One region of the Pseudoalteromonas sp. 10-33 genome, then DNA from elsewhere that is predicted to be linked to it. Evidence: predicted binding sites of a transcription regulator. Region 1 holds the regulator's gene; the other holds the start of a gene.
What was found. The regulator FliA, encoded in region 1, starts transcription of late flagellar genes. The targets are predictions, from matches to a motif close to CTAAAGNTNNNNNNNNNNNNGCCGATA.
Positions count from the first base shown of each region.

Region 2: the regulator FliA is predicted to act here: its motif matches at 1,985-2,011, upstream of ATS76_RS13090 (DUF3530 family protein).

Region 1 covers NZ_LOFI01000001.1:668,891-676,663, forward strand. The annotation lists gene flhA (flagellar biosynthesis protein FlhA) at 1-1,093, shown strand, start outside; gene flhF (flagellar biosynthesis protein FlhF) at 1,114-2,589, shown strand; gene ATS76_RS03100 (MinD/ParA family ATP-binding protein) at 2,582-3,442, shown strand; gene ATS76_RS03105 (RNA polymerase sigma factor FliA) at 3,469-4,179, shown strand; gene cheY (chemotaxis response regulator CheY) at 4,219-4,602, shown strand; gene ATS76_RS03115 (protein phosphatase CheZ) at 4,621-5,388, shown strand; gene ATS76_RS03120 (chemotaxis protein CheA) at 5,404-7,665, shown strand; gene ATS76_RS03125 (protein-glutamate methylesterase/protein-glutamine glutaminase) at 7,724-7,773, shown strand, end outside.
Region 2 covers NZ_LOFI01000024.1:150,281-158,053, forward strand. The annotation lists gene rapA (RNA polymerase-associated protein RapA) at 1-1,106, shown strand, start outside; gene rluA (bifunctional tRNA pseudouridine(32) synthase/23S rRNA pseudouridine(746) synthase RluA) at 1,307-1,960, shown strand; gene ATS76_RS13090 (DUF3530 family protein) at 2,081-2,986, shown strand; gene djlA (co-chaperone DjlA) at 2,969-3,826, opposite strand; gene murU (N-acetylmuramate alpha-1-phosphate uridylyltransferase MurU) at 3,848-4,513, opposite strand; gene ATS76_RS13105 (aminoglycoside phosphotransferase family protein) at 4,510-5,511, opposite strand; gene lptD (LPS assembly protein LptD) at 5,624-7,773, shown strand, end outside.

The DNA.
Region 1 (7,773 bases):
TGCTGCAAATGGAGCTGCTGGTACGGGTGTTGCCAATAAACAAGAACAAAAAGAACTGGGGTGGGATGATGTTCAGCAAGTCGATGTAATTGGATTAGAGGTAGGGTACAGGTTAATTCCTTTGGTTGATCAATCTCAAGGCGGAGAACTACTAAATCGTATTAAGGGAGTACGTAAAAAGCTTTCTCAAGAGCTGGGCTTTTTAGTTCCACCAGTACACATTCGCGATAACTTAGAGCTTGACCCTAATGCATACAGAATTACGCTTATGGGGGTATCTACAGGTGAAGGTGAACTCAAGCATGGTGATGAACTGGCGATAAACCCTGGTCAAGTATTTGGGCCAATTAAAGGGGTTGAAACTAAAGACCCTGCTTTTGGACTTGATGCGGTATGGATAAAACCAGATCAAAAAGACGAAGCACAATCGCTAGGTTATACCGTGGTAGATTCAGCCACGGTTGTGGCTACACATATTAGCCAGTTACTCACAAACAGCGCAGCACTGCTATTAGGCCACGAGGAAGTACAGAACTTATTAGACATGTTAGGTAAAAGTCACCCTCGCTTAGTTGAAGGTTTAGTTCCTGACGTATTACCATTAACTGTGATTGTAAAAGTACTACAAAACTTACTTAATGAAGGGGTTGCAATTCGCGACATGCGTTCAATTGTACAAACGCTTGTTGAGTATGGCCCGCGTAGTCAAGACCCCGATGTATTAACGGCTGCAGTGCGTATTTCATTACGCCGATTAATAGTTCAAGATGCTGTAGGTATGTCGTCAGAAATCCCTGTCATAACCTTGGCGCCTGAGTTGGAACAGATGTTGCATCAGTCACTACAAAATGCAGGCGACGAAGGTGCCGGTATAGAACCAGGACTTGCAGAGCGACTTCAAGTGTCACTAAACGAAGCGCATCAAAACCAAGAAATGTCCGGTGAACCTTCAATATTGCTAACGTCGGGAATGTTACGCACTGTGTTATCTCGTTTTGTTAAGTACACCATCCCGGGTTTAAGGGTGATGTCTTATCAAGAGGTACCAGATGAAAGACAGATCAAGATAGTCAGCTCTGTAGGCCAACAATAAGATTTTAAAGGGGTTGAATCATGAAAATAAAACGTTTTTTTGCTAAAGATATGCGCACAGTACTTAAAGAAGTTAAAGAAGAATTAGGTGTTGATGCGGTTATTATGTCAAATAAAAAGCTAGCTAACGGTGTCGAAATTGTAGCAGCAGTTGATTATGACAAAGCAGCCCCTAAAAAAGAGCAACCGCAAAGTGCGCCAGCACAAAGTTTTGCAAAGTCACAGCCAGTGCATAATTTTGTAAAACCAGAGCCACTTCGCGCTAAGCCAGAGCCACAAGCGAAAGTAGCTGATAGTCTTCAAGCATTATTAGAGCGCCAAGCTCCACGTCCTCGCTCTGCAGAACTGGCTTCTATGTTTTCGCAATCAGGTATTGATACTACAGACAACTACCAAGAGCCAGTGCAAGAGCAGCGTCCTCGACCTATATTTACCAATGAACGTCAAGCTTCAGCTCGTCCGCAAACACAAGCAGACAGCCTTGGGTTTGATGACCTAGAAAGTGATTTTGATGACCTTGATACCCCAGTGACCAACCGTCAAGAAACTAAACATAATGAAAGTGAGCAAATTTCGTCAATGCGTGACGAAATGAATGCCATTCGTCAGTTGTTAGAGCATCAAGTATCAGGGCTTATGCAACAAGACATGGCAAGGCGCGACCCTACTCGTGCATGCATGATTGATCGTTTAGTTGGTATGGGTATAGATAAAGATGTTGCAGAGCAAATGGCGTGCTTTGTACCTGACGATGTGTCTCGTCAGCAGGGTTGGAAAGCACTTTTAACAATGGTTGAAGATCAGATGCAGACAACCAATAACGAAATTTTACGTCAAGGCGGCGTATACGCTTTGGTTGGCCCAACTGGGGTTGGTAAAACAACCACAGTTGCTAAATTAGCTGCACTTGGTGCACAAAAGTACGGTGCAGACAAAGTCGCTTTAATCACAACCGACACATACAGAATTGGTGCTTATGAGCAACTTGCTACGTATGGTCGAATTATAGGCTGTGGCGTTAAGCAAGTTAAAGATGCTAATGAATTAGCTGAAGTTTTATATCATTTACGAAATAAACGACTAGTATTAATTGATACTGCGGGTATGAGCCAACGCGACTTACGTTTAACTGAGCAGCTTAATACTCTTATGCGTAACCAGCGCGTTGATATTCGTAGTTATTTAGTGCTCAGTGCAACATCGCAAATACACGTGTTGCAAGAAACCGTTAGACACTTTAAGAAAGTGCAGTTAAGTGGTTGTATATTCACCAAATTAGACGAATCTTTAAGTTTAGGTGAGATTATTAGTATTGCGATTCAAAATCGCCTTCCAATAGGGTATCTTACTAACGGTCAACGAGTACCAGAAGATATTCGAGTTGCAAATGCTGAAAAACTAGTTAAAAAGGCTGAGCAACTCTATTTAAAAAGAGCAAAAGCACAACATTCAAGGCACCAAGCAGTGGCGCCAAGCACAGTAGGGATGTATGATTAACACAGTATTAGATCAAGCAAGTGGCCTGCGCAAAATGAGTCAAAACAATAACAACGGCGTAAAAGTTATCGCTGTCACTGGCGGTAAAGGTGGAGTAGGAAAAACAAATGTTTCTCTTAATACTGCAATTGCATTAGGCCAGCAAGGTAACAGAGTATTGGTTCTTGATGCCGATTTAGGCTTAGCAAACTGTGACGTTATGCTAGGACTGCGTGTTGAACGTAACTTATCACATGTTTTATCTGGTGAATGCGAACTCGATGAAATTCTAGTTGAAGGCCCCGCAGGTATTAAAATTGTACCCGCAACGTCGGGCTCTCAAAGTATGGTTGAATTGTCGCCTTCAGAGCATGCGGGACTCATCAGAGCTTTTAGCGAATTAAATACAGAATTTGATATTTTAATTGTAGATACCGCTGCAGGTATTTCTGACATGGTGCTGAGTTTTTCTCGCGCAGCACAAGATGTCATGGTTGTTGTATGCGACGAGCCCACATCAATAACAGATGCCTACGCGCTGATAAAAGTATTGAGCCGTGAGCATGGTGTATATAAATTTAAAATTGTTGCAAATATGGTCCGCAGCATGCGTGAAGGGCAAGAGTTATTTGCAAAACTTTCCAAAGTAACCGATCGTTTTTTAGATGTATCAATGGACTTGGTTGCAACGGTTCCCTACGACGAAAATATGCGTAAGGCAACACGCCGTCAAAAAGTTATTGTAGAACTTTTTCCAAATTCGCCTGCGGCACTGGCGTTTCAAGCGCTAGCAACAAAAGCAGTTAAATGGCCAATACCTAACCAACCATCGGGTCATCTGGAGTTTTTCATAGAGAAACTAGTAAACGGCTAATTATGACAACATTGGTGAATAAAGTTATGGGATATCAATCAGCACAAAATTTAAATGTGATTGTTGAAAAACATGCATCACTCGTCAAAAAAGTGGCATGTCACCTTATAGCGCGTTTACCTGCCAGCGTTCAGCTGGACGATTTAATACAATCAGGCATGATTGGCCTGATTGAAGCATCTAAGAGCTTTGATGCAACCAAAGGCGCCAGCTTTGAAACGTTTGCAGGGATTCGTATTCGTGGGGCAATGCTTGACGAAATGCGACGTGGCGATTGGGCACCCCGTTCAGTGCATCGCAAAAGCCGTTTGGTGGCTGAAACAATTGCTTTTTTAGAAAAAAGCTTAAGCCGTGAGCCTACAGATATAGAAGTTGCTGAAAAACTTGAAATTTCGTTAAATGAGTACCATCATATCTTAAACGATGTAAATGCAAGTAAAGTACTAGGTATAGAAGACCTTGGTGTCGACGAGGATGTCATCAGTCCAGTTGATCAAGATTTAGCGCTAGACAAACCGTTTAATAACGTTAAAAATGAGCGGTTTAATGAGTCTTTATTAGGTGCGATAAAATCTTTGCCAGAACGAGATGCAATGGTGCTGTCTTTGTACTATAACGATGAAATGAATTTAAAAGAAATAGGGCATATACTCGATGTAAGCGAATCGCGTGTAAGTCAAATACATGGTCAGGCGATGATTAAGCTCAAAGCTAAAATCAATGACTGGATAAATTAGTAGTAAGTAAACAAGGTTAAGACCTCACTGGGGGATGTTTTGGATAAAAACATGAAAATTCTGGTTGTTGACGATTTTTCAACAATGAGACGTATTATTAAAAATCTGTTGCGTGACTTAGGTTTCACTAATGTTCAAGAAGCAGACGACGGGTCAACCGCTTTGCCAATGCTACAAAATCAAGTATTTGATTTTGTTGTTACCGATTGGAATATGCCAGGAATGCAGGGTATAGACCTACTAAGAGCAATACGTGCGGATGATAAGCTTAAACACATCCCGGTATTGATGGTAACGGCTGAAGCTAAAAAAGAACAAATTATAGCGGCAGCACAGGCAGGTGTTAATGGTTATATTGTTAAGCCATTTACTGCTGGAACACTCAAAACTAAATTAGAAAAAGTATTTGAACGTTTAGGCTAATGATAGGGGGAGAGGCTTATGTCAGCACTTGCTGCGCCTCAAATAACTTTAGAACAAGCTCGTCAGCTCGTTGTTTATCTAGAAAACGGTGAGCAAGACAAAGCCAATCAGTTAATTTTAGATACTGCTTCTAAGGAGCAATCTGAAATATTTGCTGAAGTTGGAAAGTTAACCCGTCAATTGCATGAAGCTTTAAAAAGCTTCGAGCTAGACACTCGCTTAACTGACTTAACTACCGATGCGATTCCAGATGCAAAAAAACGGCTTAATTATGTTATAGAAATGACAGAAAATGCCGCAAATAAAACAATGGATGCTGTTGAGGCTAGCCTACCAATTGCTCAGCAGTTGGCGGATGAGATATCTCATATCAAACCGACATGGGATCGCCTAATGAATCGAGAGATTGAGTTAGGAGAGTTTAAATCGTTATGCCACAGCATTGATAAGTTTATGAACAATTCTCATCATAAAACCGATGAGCTGCAAAGTTTGATGACAAATGTACTTATGGCGCAAGACTATCAAGATTTAACCGGGCAAGTTATTCGCCGGGTTATTGAGCTTGTTAGAGAAGTCGAAGAAAGCTTGATCCATCTTTTGACTGCCTTTGCTGATCAAAACGACGGTAAAGCCGAAAAAATAGAACAACAAAAAACAAATGAACCATTAGACGAACAAACTTTAGCAGGTCCAGAAGGCCCTATTATTGATAAAGAATCACGTAATGATGTTGTATCTGATCAAGATGAAGTCGATGATCTTTTATCAAGTTTGGGCTTCTAAGAGGAGAGTAACTGCATGTTTGAAGTCGATGAAGATATTTTACAAGACTTTCTTGTAGAGGCAGGAGAAATCCTAGAGCTTTTATCTGAACAGTTAGTTGAGCTGGAAAACAATCCAGAAGACACCGAATTACTCAATGCCATATTTAGAGGGTTTCACACTGTAAAAGGTGGTGCTGGGTTTTTAGCCATGACGGAGTTAGTTGACGCATGCCATGGTGCAGAAAATGTATTCGATTTACTCAGACAGGGTGTACGAACAGTTAACTCTGAGTTAATGGATGTGATTTTGCAGGCACTCGACACTATTAACGAGATGTTTGCTACCATTCAAAACCGCGATAAACCTGAGCCTGCCGATCCCGAATTACTTGAAGTTCTTCACAAACTGGGCTTGCCTCCAACAGAGGAAGAGCTTGCTGGTGAATCTCCAATTGATACGGCAGATGAGCCTCAACATGAAGCTGTAGAAACGCTTGCGGCAGAAGAAACTTCATCAGCAGATGAAGAAGACCCATTTGCCTTTGATGAGTTATTTAGCGGCGGTTCAGCTGCGCAAAGCGATGAAGAAACTCAAATAGATGAAATAACAGAAGATGAATTCGAAAACCTACTAGACGAGCTACACGGAAAAGGCCAAAGCCCAATAGCTGAAAGTTCGCCAAGTAGCAGTGATGTGAGTGGAGACATTACAGACGATGAGTTTGACAATCTACTCGATGAACTTCATGGTGTTGGAAGCTTTGGCGCTGTTGCCGCTAGTGAGCCTGTAAAAGAGCAACCAGCAAGTAATAATCCAGTAGAAAATACTGCAACGCCATCAACAAATACATCGGCAAGTAATACTAGCGATGATGAAATTAGTGATGATGAATTTGAGGCTTTACTAGATGAACTTCATGGCACCGGCGCCCCTAAATCAATAGAGAGTCCTGCAGCTTCAGAGTCTAAGCCAGCGCCAAAAGCCGCGGCTAAGGTAAGTGAGCCTGTTAAAAAGCCTGAACCTGTAAAAGCCGCTGCGCCAAAACCAGTGCAAAAACCTGCAGAAAAACCGGCAGCAAAAGCAGCGCCTGCTCCAACGCCTGCAGCTGTGAAAAAACCAGCTCCTCCTCAAGCAGAAACAACAGTCCGAGTTGACACAAAACGCCTAGATCAAATAATGAATATGGTGGGTGAGCTTGTACTCGTTCGTAACAGGTTGGTAAGTTTAGCAACAAACTCAGAAAGTGAAGCAATGGGTAAAGCCATTTCTAACTTAGATGTTGTGACAGCTGATATCCAAGGCGCAGTAATGCAAACGCGAATGCAGCCAATTAAAAAGGTATTTGGCCGCTTTCCTCGCGTTGTTCGTGACTTAGCACGAAGTTTAAATAAAGACATTAGCTTACAGCTTGTTGGTGAAGAAACTGATTTAGATAAAAACTTGGTTGAGGCACTTGCAGATCCACTTGTTCACTTAGTTAGAAACTCAGTTGACCACGGAATAGAGATGCCAGCAGCTCGTGAAGCAGCTGGCAAACCTAGAACGGGTAATGTAACGCTTTCAGCTTCGCAAGAAGGCGACCATATCTTGTTAACTATCAAAGATGATGGTGCGGGTATGGATGCTGAGAAGCTCAAAAAAATAGCAATCAGTAAAGGCGTTTTAGATCACGATCAAGCGAGTCGTTTATCGGATACCGAAGCGTACAATTTAATATTTGCACCAGGATTCTCTACTAAGGAAGAGATCTCTGATATTTCAGGGCGTGGTGTGGGTATGGATGTTGTAAAAACTAAAATAACTCAACTTAATGGCTCAGTAAGTATTCAGTCAGAGCTAGGTGTTGGTACAATTTTAGAAATTAAAGTACCGCTAACACTTGCCATATTACCTACCTTAATGGTTGTAGTTGGTGAGCAAACATTTGCACTACCATTGGCTGGTGTTAGTGAAATATTCCACTTAGATTTAACCAAAACAAATGTAGTTGATGGTCAACTAACGATCATTGTACGTAAAAAAGCAATACCGCTGTTTTACCTCGAGCATTGGTTAGTTAAAGGAGCAGATCGTACTCAACGCAAAGCTCAAGGCCATGTTGTTATTGTTCAAATAGGTACTCAGCAGGTTGGTTTTGTCGTTGACTCCTTGATAGGGCAAGAAGAAGTTGTAATAAAGCCTCTTGATGCACTTCTTCAAGGCACTCCAGGTATGGCAGGTGCAACTATTACGTCAGATGGTGGAATTGCACTTATTTTAGATGTTCCCAATATGTTAAAACACTACGCAGGCTAAATCATAAAGCAGGCACACAATTAAGTGTGCCTGCATAGAAATTTAATAAGAGAGCTAAATGGCCGTAAAAGTTTTAGTTGTTGACGATTCAAGCTTTTTTCGTCGTAG
Region 2 (7,773 bases), on a different contig from region 1:
GCCAAACACAAGACGTGAATATTCACGTACCGTACTTTGAAAACACGGCGCAAGAAGTATTACTGCGTTGGTACAACGAAGGCCTTGATGCGTTTGAAACAACATCAACTACAGGGCAATTATTGTATAAAGAGTTCCGCGAAGATTTACTTGAATACATTTCAGCGCATAACTGTGATGAAGACGAGCTAGATCCACTGCTTGAACAGGTTGCTCAGCAAAATGCCGTGCTACGTAAAAAAATGGAAAGTGGACGCGATCGTTTATTAGAGCTGCATTCATCGGGCCAAGGTGCTGCAGACTCTCTGGTTACTGACATAGAAAAACTCGATAACCAGTTTGAACTGCCAAGTTACATGATCAACGTGTTCGACACTTTCGGTGTAAGCCAAGAAGACAAAGGCGAGAACACCATTATTTTAAAGCCTACAGAGCATATGTTAAACGCGTCATTTCCATCGCTTAAAGATGATGGAATGACTGTGACATTTGACCGCGACACCGCACTTTCACAAGAAGATGTACACTTTATCAGTTGGGATCACCCAATGGTACAAGGCACAATGGACATGATTTGTGATGATGACTTTGGTAGCGCATCGGTTGCCTTACTCAAAAACAAAAAACTCCCTGCGGGCACCTTTTTTGTTGAGCTTATTTTTGTAGCCGAAGCAATGGCGCCTAAAGCATTACAAGTGGGCCGCTTTTTACCCCCAACGCCTATTCGTATATTGCTTGATAAAGCCAGTAATAACTTAGGCGAAAACGTTGCATTTGATGGGTTTAACCAACAACTTTCAGCCGTTGGTCGTCAAACAGCAAGTAAACTTGCGGGTGCACTACAAAGCGCAATTCACCCTATGATCACAACAGCAAAAGACATGGCACAAGAAAAACTCGAGGTTATTCGTGCACAGTCGCTAGCTAAAATGCAAAGCACGCTAATTGAAGAACAATCTCGTTTAGAAGCCCTTAAACAAATTAACCCGAATATTCGCCAAGAAGAAATTACTTTCTTTGATAAGCAGCGCAGCGAGTTGACTACGCACATTGAAAAAGCGCAGTTACAACTAGATGCAATTCGCTTAATAGTGGTTTCGCACTAGGGGTTTTTGAGCTTTAAGTTTATAGCTGTCAGTCGTTAGTAAAAATGACAGCTTAATAAAGCGCGGTATTTATACCGCGCTTTTTTATATTCAAACAAGGCATATAAATTAGAAGCCTTTGTACAGACTATCAATGTTTTCCTTGAGCCTTTGCCCTTGCTCCCCTAAAATAGTGCCCTTCAAAATCATTAAGGTCGGCCGTGTTAGTTAATTACAATCCCCCAATGAACCCGTATTTAACCATACTTTTTCAAGACGACGACTTGCTCATTGTTAATAAACCCAGCGAATTATTGACCGTACCGGGTAAAGATCCTAAACATGCCGACAGCTTAATTAACCGAGTGAATCGCGTGTTTCCAACCGCACGAATTGTTCACCGCCTTGATATGGCAACTTCCGGCATACTTTGCCTTGCTATGAATAAAGCTGCCCATAGGCATTTAAGCATGCAGTTTCAAGAACGTGAAACCGCTAAGCGGTATATTGCTCGCGTATTTGGGCAACTTGAACAAGACAATGGTTCTGTTGATTTGCCACTTATTTGCGACTGGCCTAATCGCCCAAAGCAAATGGTAGATCATGAAAATGGTAAGCCATCGCTCACTCACTATAAAATACTTGAACGAGAAGAAAGCGCCACTCGCGTTGAGCTCACTCCTATTACTGGTCGTTCACATCAATTACGTGTACATATGCTAAGCCTTGGCCATCCTATTCTAGGTGACAGACTCTATGCCCACACAGAGGCGCTCGCAGCCGCTCCGCGTTTACAACTTCACGCACAAATGTTGCAACTAAAACACCCAGTCACCGAGCAAATAATGACCTTCGAAGCAGAACCCGAGTTTTAACGGGCTCAATTACTTAGCAAAGGATTAAACTTTTAGTTAAACATGCCGATACCTAACTAATGACCACTAGTTGAGCGTGTTATGGTGTTTTTGCAATTAATTAAAAAGACTTTGTGTTACATGGCATATAGCTGCGTGGCCCTTTTAGTAATGCCTGCAACTGCCGCTGAACATATTGCTCCGCCTTCTTTTTCGAGTGTTGAAAATAGCGATATTAAACGCCTTCTACCCAGCGATGAAGTGAAAACCTTATTGGCAGGTGAAACTGAATTTTTAAGTTTGCACAGTGAATACATGAGTGCTGATTTTAGAGGGACTGTATTACTGATCCCCGACTGGCAATCAACCCCTACTAACAATGCTGGAATGAGTTACTTACGCAAGGAGCTTAACAATTTAGGCTACACCACTTATGCAATGACCATCCCTGATATTGATTGGCAAGCGAGTAAAATAGCAGAGACGGCCGCAGAAACAGCACCAAGCACCGCCACTGAAACAGAGAGTCAAGCCAACAGTGAATCAGAGCAGCCTAATGTTTCAAGTAAAAACGAAGCGCCTCACCATGTGGATGCTATTGAAGCCGTCAGTGATGAAGTACTCGACAACTACAAATTAAATTTACTGGCGCGCTACAAAGCCCTTTACCAAACAGCGATGGAAGAGCCTAGCAATATTGTTATTATTGCCCAAGGCACCAGTGCAGGGGTATTAACTGAATATTATGCAGATTTTCCGCAAGAACGCGTAGATGCGTTTATTAGTTTAAGTAGCTATTTACCCAATGCAAAACGCAATAAAAGCCTAAACCAAACAACGTCTCTTGTTACGCCTGCCCTTTTAGATATTTATTACGCCGGCGACAATCGCGACATTTTAATTAACCTAAAAAATCGCCAGCGCTGGGTTAACCGAAACGCTAAATTCGACTACCGCCAGCGCCAATTATTTGGGCTTCGTGATCAGTCGCAACAACATGCTCGGCTAACAAAAGAAATAGACGGCTTTTTACGCCGCCTTTTTTAAATATTCATAGGCCGCTTGAATATCTTGGCTTTTTTTAACGGCTAATTCCATCATATGCTTTGGTAAACCTTGCGATACTAATTTATCAGGGTGATGTTGCGCCATTAACTTACGGTAAGCTACTTTTACTTCTCGCTCTGTTGCTCCCTCGTTAAGCCCTAAAAGCCCAAGCGCTTGAGTACGATTCATGTTGTTATTAGGTGGCACATGATGGCCTGAACCTTCTTTATAACTACTACTTTGCCCTTGCTGCTGTTGATAACGCTGTTGCTGTTTTCTAAAATTAAACTCAGCTTGATAGCGTTTAAGCACAAACGCAAAATGAGTTTTAGAAATGCCTAGCTGTTTACTTACTTCACTCAGTAATTGCTTTTCTTGCTCAGCCAAAATGCCATCAGAAAACGCCATTTGAATTTGTATTTCTAAAAATAATTGCAGTAAATCATGACGCTTAGCAAAACGTTCTTTGAAATCATAGACGGTTTCTTTTAATGAAAAGTCGCTTTGTTTACCCGCTTGAAAAGCATGCTGTGCTTCGCGGCGCTCTTCGCCTTTTAAGCCCATTTCATCCATAAATAAGCTGGCGGCTTTTATATGTACTTCGCTTACTCGGCCGTTAGACTTTGCAATATGGCCCATCACTGCAAAGCAGCTGGAAAAAAATAACGCTTGGCGTTGATGGACATCATCACCATTAAATAAACTTGAAAAGCCACCTGCTTTATCAAAATTATTTTTTAAACTTTTATCAAATAAATGCCCTAGATATAGACCTAAAATAGCACCAAAAATTTTGCCAAACATAAAACCAAAACAAAATCCGAGTATTTTTCCCCACATATAAACTGCTACTCCTATTAATTATGTGTCGGCTTGCGCCAAGCGTTCATTTAATGCCGTTAAACGCGCTGGTGTGCCTATGTCATCCCAACTACCAATATAAAGCTCGGTAGACACTAAGTGTTTGCTTAGTTTTTCTCGAAGTAACGGCCCAAGCGGACGAATGCCTGGCTCTAAATCATTAAAAAAGTCAACCTGATAGCGGCTAATACCCGAGAATGTATATTTTGGACTCTCAGGCGATAAATGACTCAATGCAAAATCGCCATCAGGATTATGAGGTGGATTTTCAATAAGCACCAAATGCGCCTCTCCTGGCTGCAAATGCAATTGCATAAGTGAGCTTACATCGTAATCGGTAAATACATCGCCATTTATCACAATAAACGACTCACCTAATAAGGGAAGTGCTTGAATAATTCCCCCTGCGGTTTCAAGGCCGCCTTCAACCTCTTGGCTATAAACAATACTTACACCAAATTGACTACCATCTTTGAAGTACGCTTTAATTTTATCACCTTGCCATGCAAGATTTATCACTATGTCGGTAATACCTGCGGCCTTTAAATTATTAACATGGTGCTCTATTAATGGCTTATTTTGCACTTTAAGCATAGGTTTAGGCATAGCGTGAGTGAGCGGCATCATACGCTGCCCACGTCCTGCGGCTAAAATCATGGCTTTCATAAGCTTACCTGCTCTAATTTTTTAATCACTTTTTGCGCTATTGTATTTTTAACCCAATCACCGAGCGCATTGAGCTCAGGGTAACGTGCAGCAATTTCTGTAATATACTCAAGGGTGGGCAAAATATTAGCTAAATAACCTGTTTTACCATCACGTAAATACAGACGGCAAAATATACCAGCGGCTTTTAAATGACGCTGTAAACCGGTTAAGTCAAACCAAACTTTAAATTGCTCAAACGACGTGTTAGCGACTAAGCCTTGACGTTTAAATTCGTTATAACCAAATACTAATAGTTGAGCGAGCTCATCATCAGGTAGCTTAAAATAGCAATCGCGTAATAACGAAACTAAATCGTAACAAAGCGGCCCGCGCACGGTGTCTTGGTAATCTATTATCGCCCACTGCGAATTGCTGTGCATAATATTACGGCTATGGTAGTCGCGATGCACTGTTACTGTGGGCTGTTCAAGCATGGCTTTAGTGAGTAGATCGCAGCTCGACTCCCACATTTTAAGCTGATTTTTATCAAAGCTTTCAGCAATAAAATCTTTTACTAACCATTGGCTAAATATCGACAATTCAAGCGCTATAAAGTCTTTACCATAGGCCAACATATCTGAGGCTTCAGGCGTTTTTGCCCACTTGGCTGATAAACTTATTAACTGTGTGTAATAGTTGGTTCTATTTGCATCATTAAGCATGTCGGCTAAGTGTGTGCTGCCTAAATCAATTAAAATAAAAAAACCCTGTTGTTCATCACTTTTAATAATATGCGGTAACAAAAAACCTTGGTCGGTAAAAACTTGGTTCAAAGATAAGTACGGTGCGTTATTGACCTTTAATGGATCGGAGTCCATTACAATAAAGTGCTGATTATTAATTGTTAAGCGAAAATAACGCCTAAAGCTTGCATCTCCGGTTATCGCCTCAAATGTATCTGGCTGTTTGCCAAAGTGGGCCATTATGAACTGTTGTAAATTATCAAAGCGTGTCATTTTATAAGATATCTATTTTTAACTAAGTTAATTAGGTCAATTACTGTATTTGCCATTATTTTCCTTTATTATGTGTAAATTATATTTATACACACAGCATTAGGGTCAATAAATGAGCAAAACCTGGGGCATTTTGATGCTAAGCGTAGTTAGCGCACCATCGCTTGCCGAAACTGAACTGACACACAAACTTTGTGGCACTTCAATGCAAACCAGAGCTTGGCAACCGCTACCTGGCATTAAGCTTGGTAATGTTGACATTAAAGCTGATGATGTAGAACTCCTTGGTACTCAGAGTGCCGAATTTAGCGGCAATGTTGATATTAACACCGTTAATATGAGTTTGTCCGCACAAACTGCATTGATAGACAAGCAGCGTGGTTTACTTAATGCCACTGGCCCGATTGTATATCGCGATGCTGTAAGTAACGTAAATAGCTCTGGTTTAAATGCCGATTTAAATAATTCAGAAATTAGCCTATTAGGTGCTGATTATAAGCTTACAGAACAACAAGGCAAAGGTGGTGCTGAAAAGCTCACTATAAACGATTCTGGCTTAGTACTGATGAATGCAAGCTTTACTGCTTGTCCGGGAGAAACGCCAGCTTGGGAAATTGAAGCCGACGAGATTAACTTATCTCGAGAACAAGGCTGGGGCGAAACTCACAATGCCATACTGCGAATTTTAGATACCCCTGTTTTATATTTACCTTATTTTACTTTTCCATTAGACGAGCGCCGAAAGTCGGGATTACTCACGCCTAGTATTTCAAGTTCAGACAAGTATGGTTTAGAAACCATTACTCCTTATTATTGGAATATTGCGCCTAACTTAGATGCCACCATCACGCCGCGTTATATGGCTAACAAGGGTTTACAATTAAAAACAGAGCTTAGATATTTAACCAAGCAACATGAAGGCCTAATAGGAATAGAATACCTAAACAAGGACGACTCAGAGCCAGCGCTTGATGAGCGCTACATGTTTCATTGGCAGCAAAAAAGTTACTTTAACGAAAATTGGCGAGCAAGTGTTGACGTTACCAATGTAAGCGACGATAACTACATTACTGATTTAGAATCAAGTTATGCGAGTAAAACCGACACTCAACTTTATCGTACCGGCGTACTGACTCATTTAGGAGACACATGGCGGACCGATATAAAAGTTCAAAACTTTGAGGTACTGGGTGATCACTTAGAGTCGTACACTGCTATCCCACAAATTAATTTCACACAAACAGCACCATGGAAATTTGATCATTTTGATTTTAGCGTGTCTGGCGAATTGAGCCATTTTACTAACAGCTCTGCAATCATAGATCAAGCAACACGAGTTCATATTGAGCCAAAAGCGCGGTTTGATTACGATCAATACGCATGGTCATTTTTATCTGAAGTTAGCTTATTACAAACAAACTACGACCAACATGGTGACCTATCTGGCACACAATTTAAACAAAGCGTATCGCGTACTTTGCCAAAAGTACGTTTATATTCACAGCTTAATTTTGAGCGTGATACTTCCTACCTTGTAGAAGATGGTATTCAAACGTTAGAGCCACAAATTCAGTATTTATATACACCTAACAAGGATCAGTCTGATATTGGTTTATACGATACAACCAAATTACAAGACGACTATTACGGCTTATTTAGAGATACGCGCTTTTCTGGCGTTGATCGAATAGCCGCTGCAAATCAGTTTACGCTGGGTGCAACAACGCGTTTATTTGATAAAAAACAAGAAGAAATTTTTAACTTTAGTGCCGGACAAATATTTTATTTATCTGATGATGCCAAGCCAACCGAGCAAAATTTAAACTCAGATACAAATTACAATGCATTATTTGCAGCGCAAACCATGTTACATTGGCACCGTCGTTGGTATTTCTCTGCGGGGATACAATACAACACTGACAGCAAACAGATGATCCAATCAAATGCCACGTTAGATTACAAAGGTGATAATAATCAGCTTGTGCAATTGAACCATCGCTATGCAAATGATGTCTCAGGAAATACAATCGAGCAAACAGGTGTATTCACAAGTATTCCAATAAGTGATGAATGGCAGTTTATTGCAAGCTACCACCGTGACCTTGAAAACAACCGAAGCGTCGAAATATTAAGTGGATTACAGTATGAATCATGCTGTTGGGCGTTCCAGATTACTGGTCACCGCCAGATCGAAACTGATTTAAATCAGTCAATAGGTACAGAACAAGCCACCTTTGATTCAGGTATTAGTTTTAATTTTGT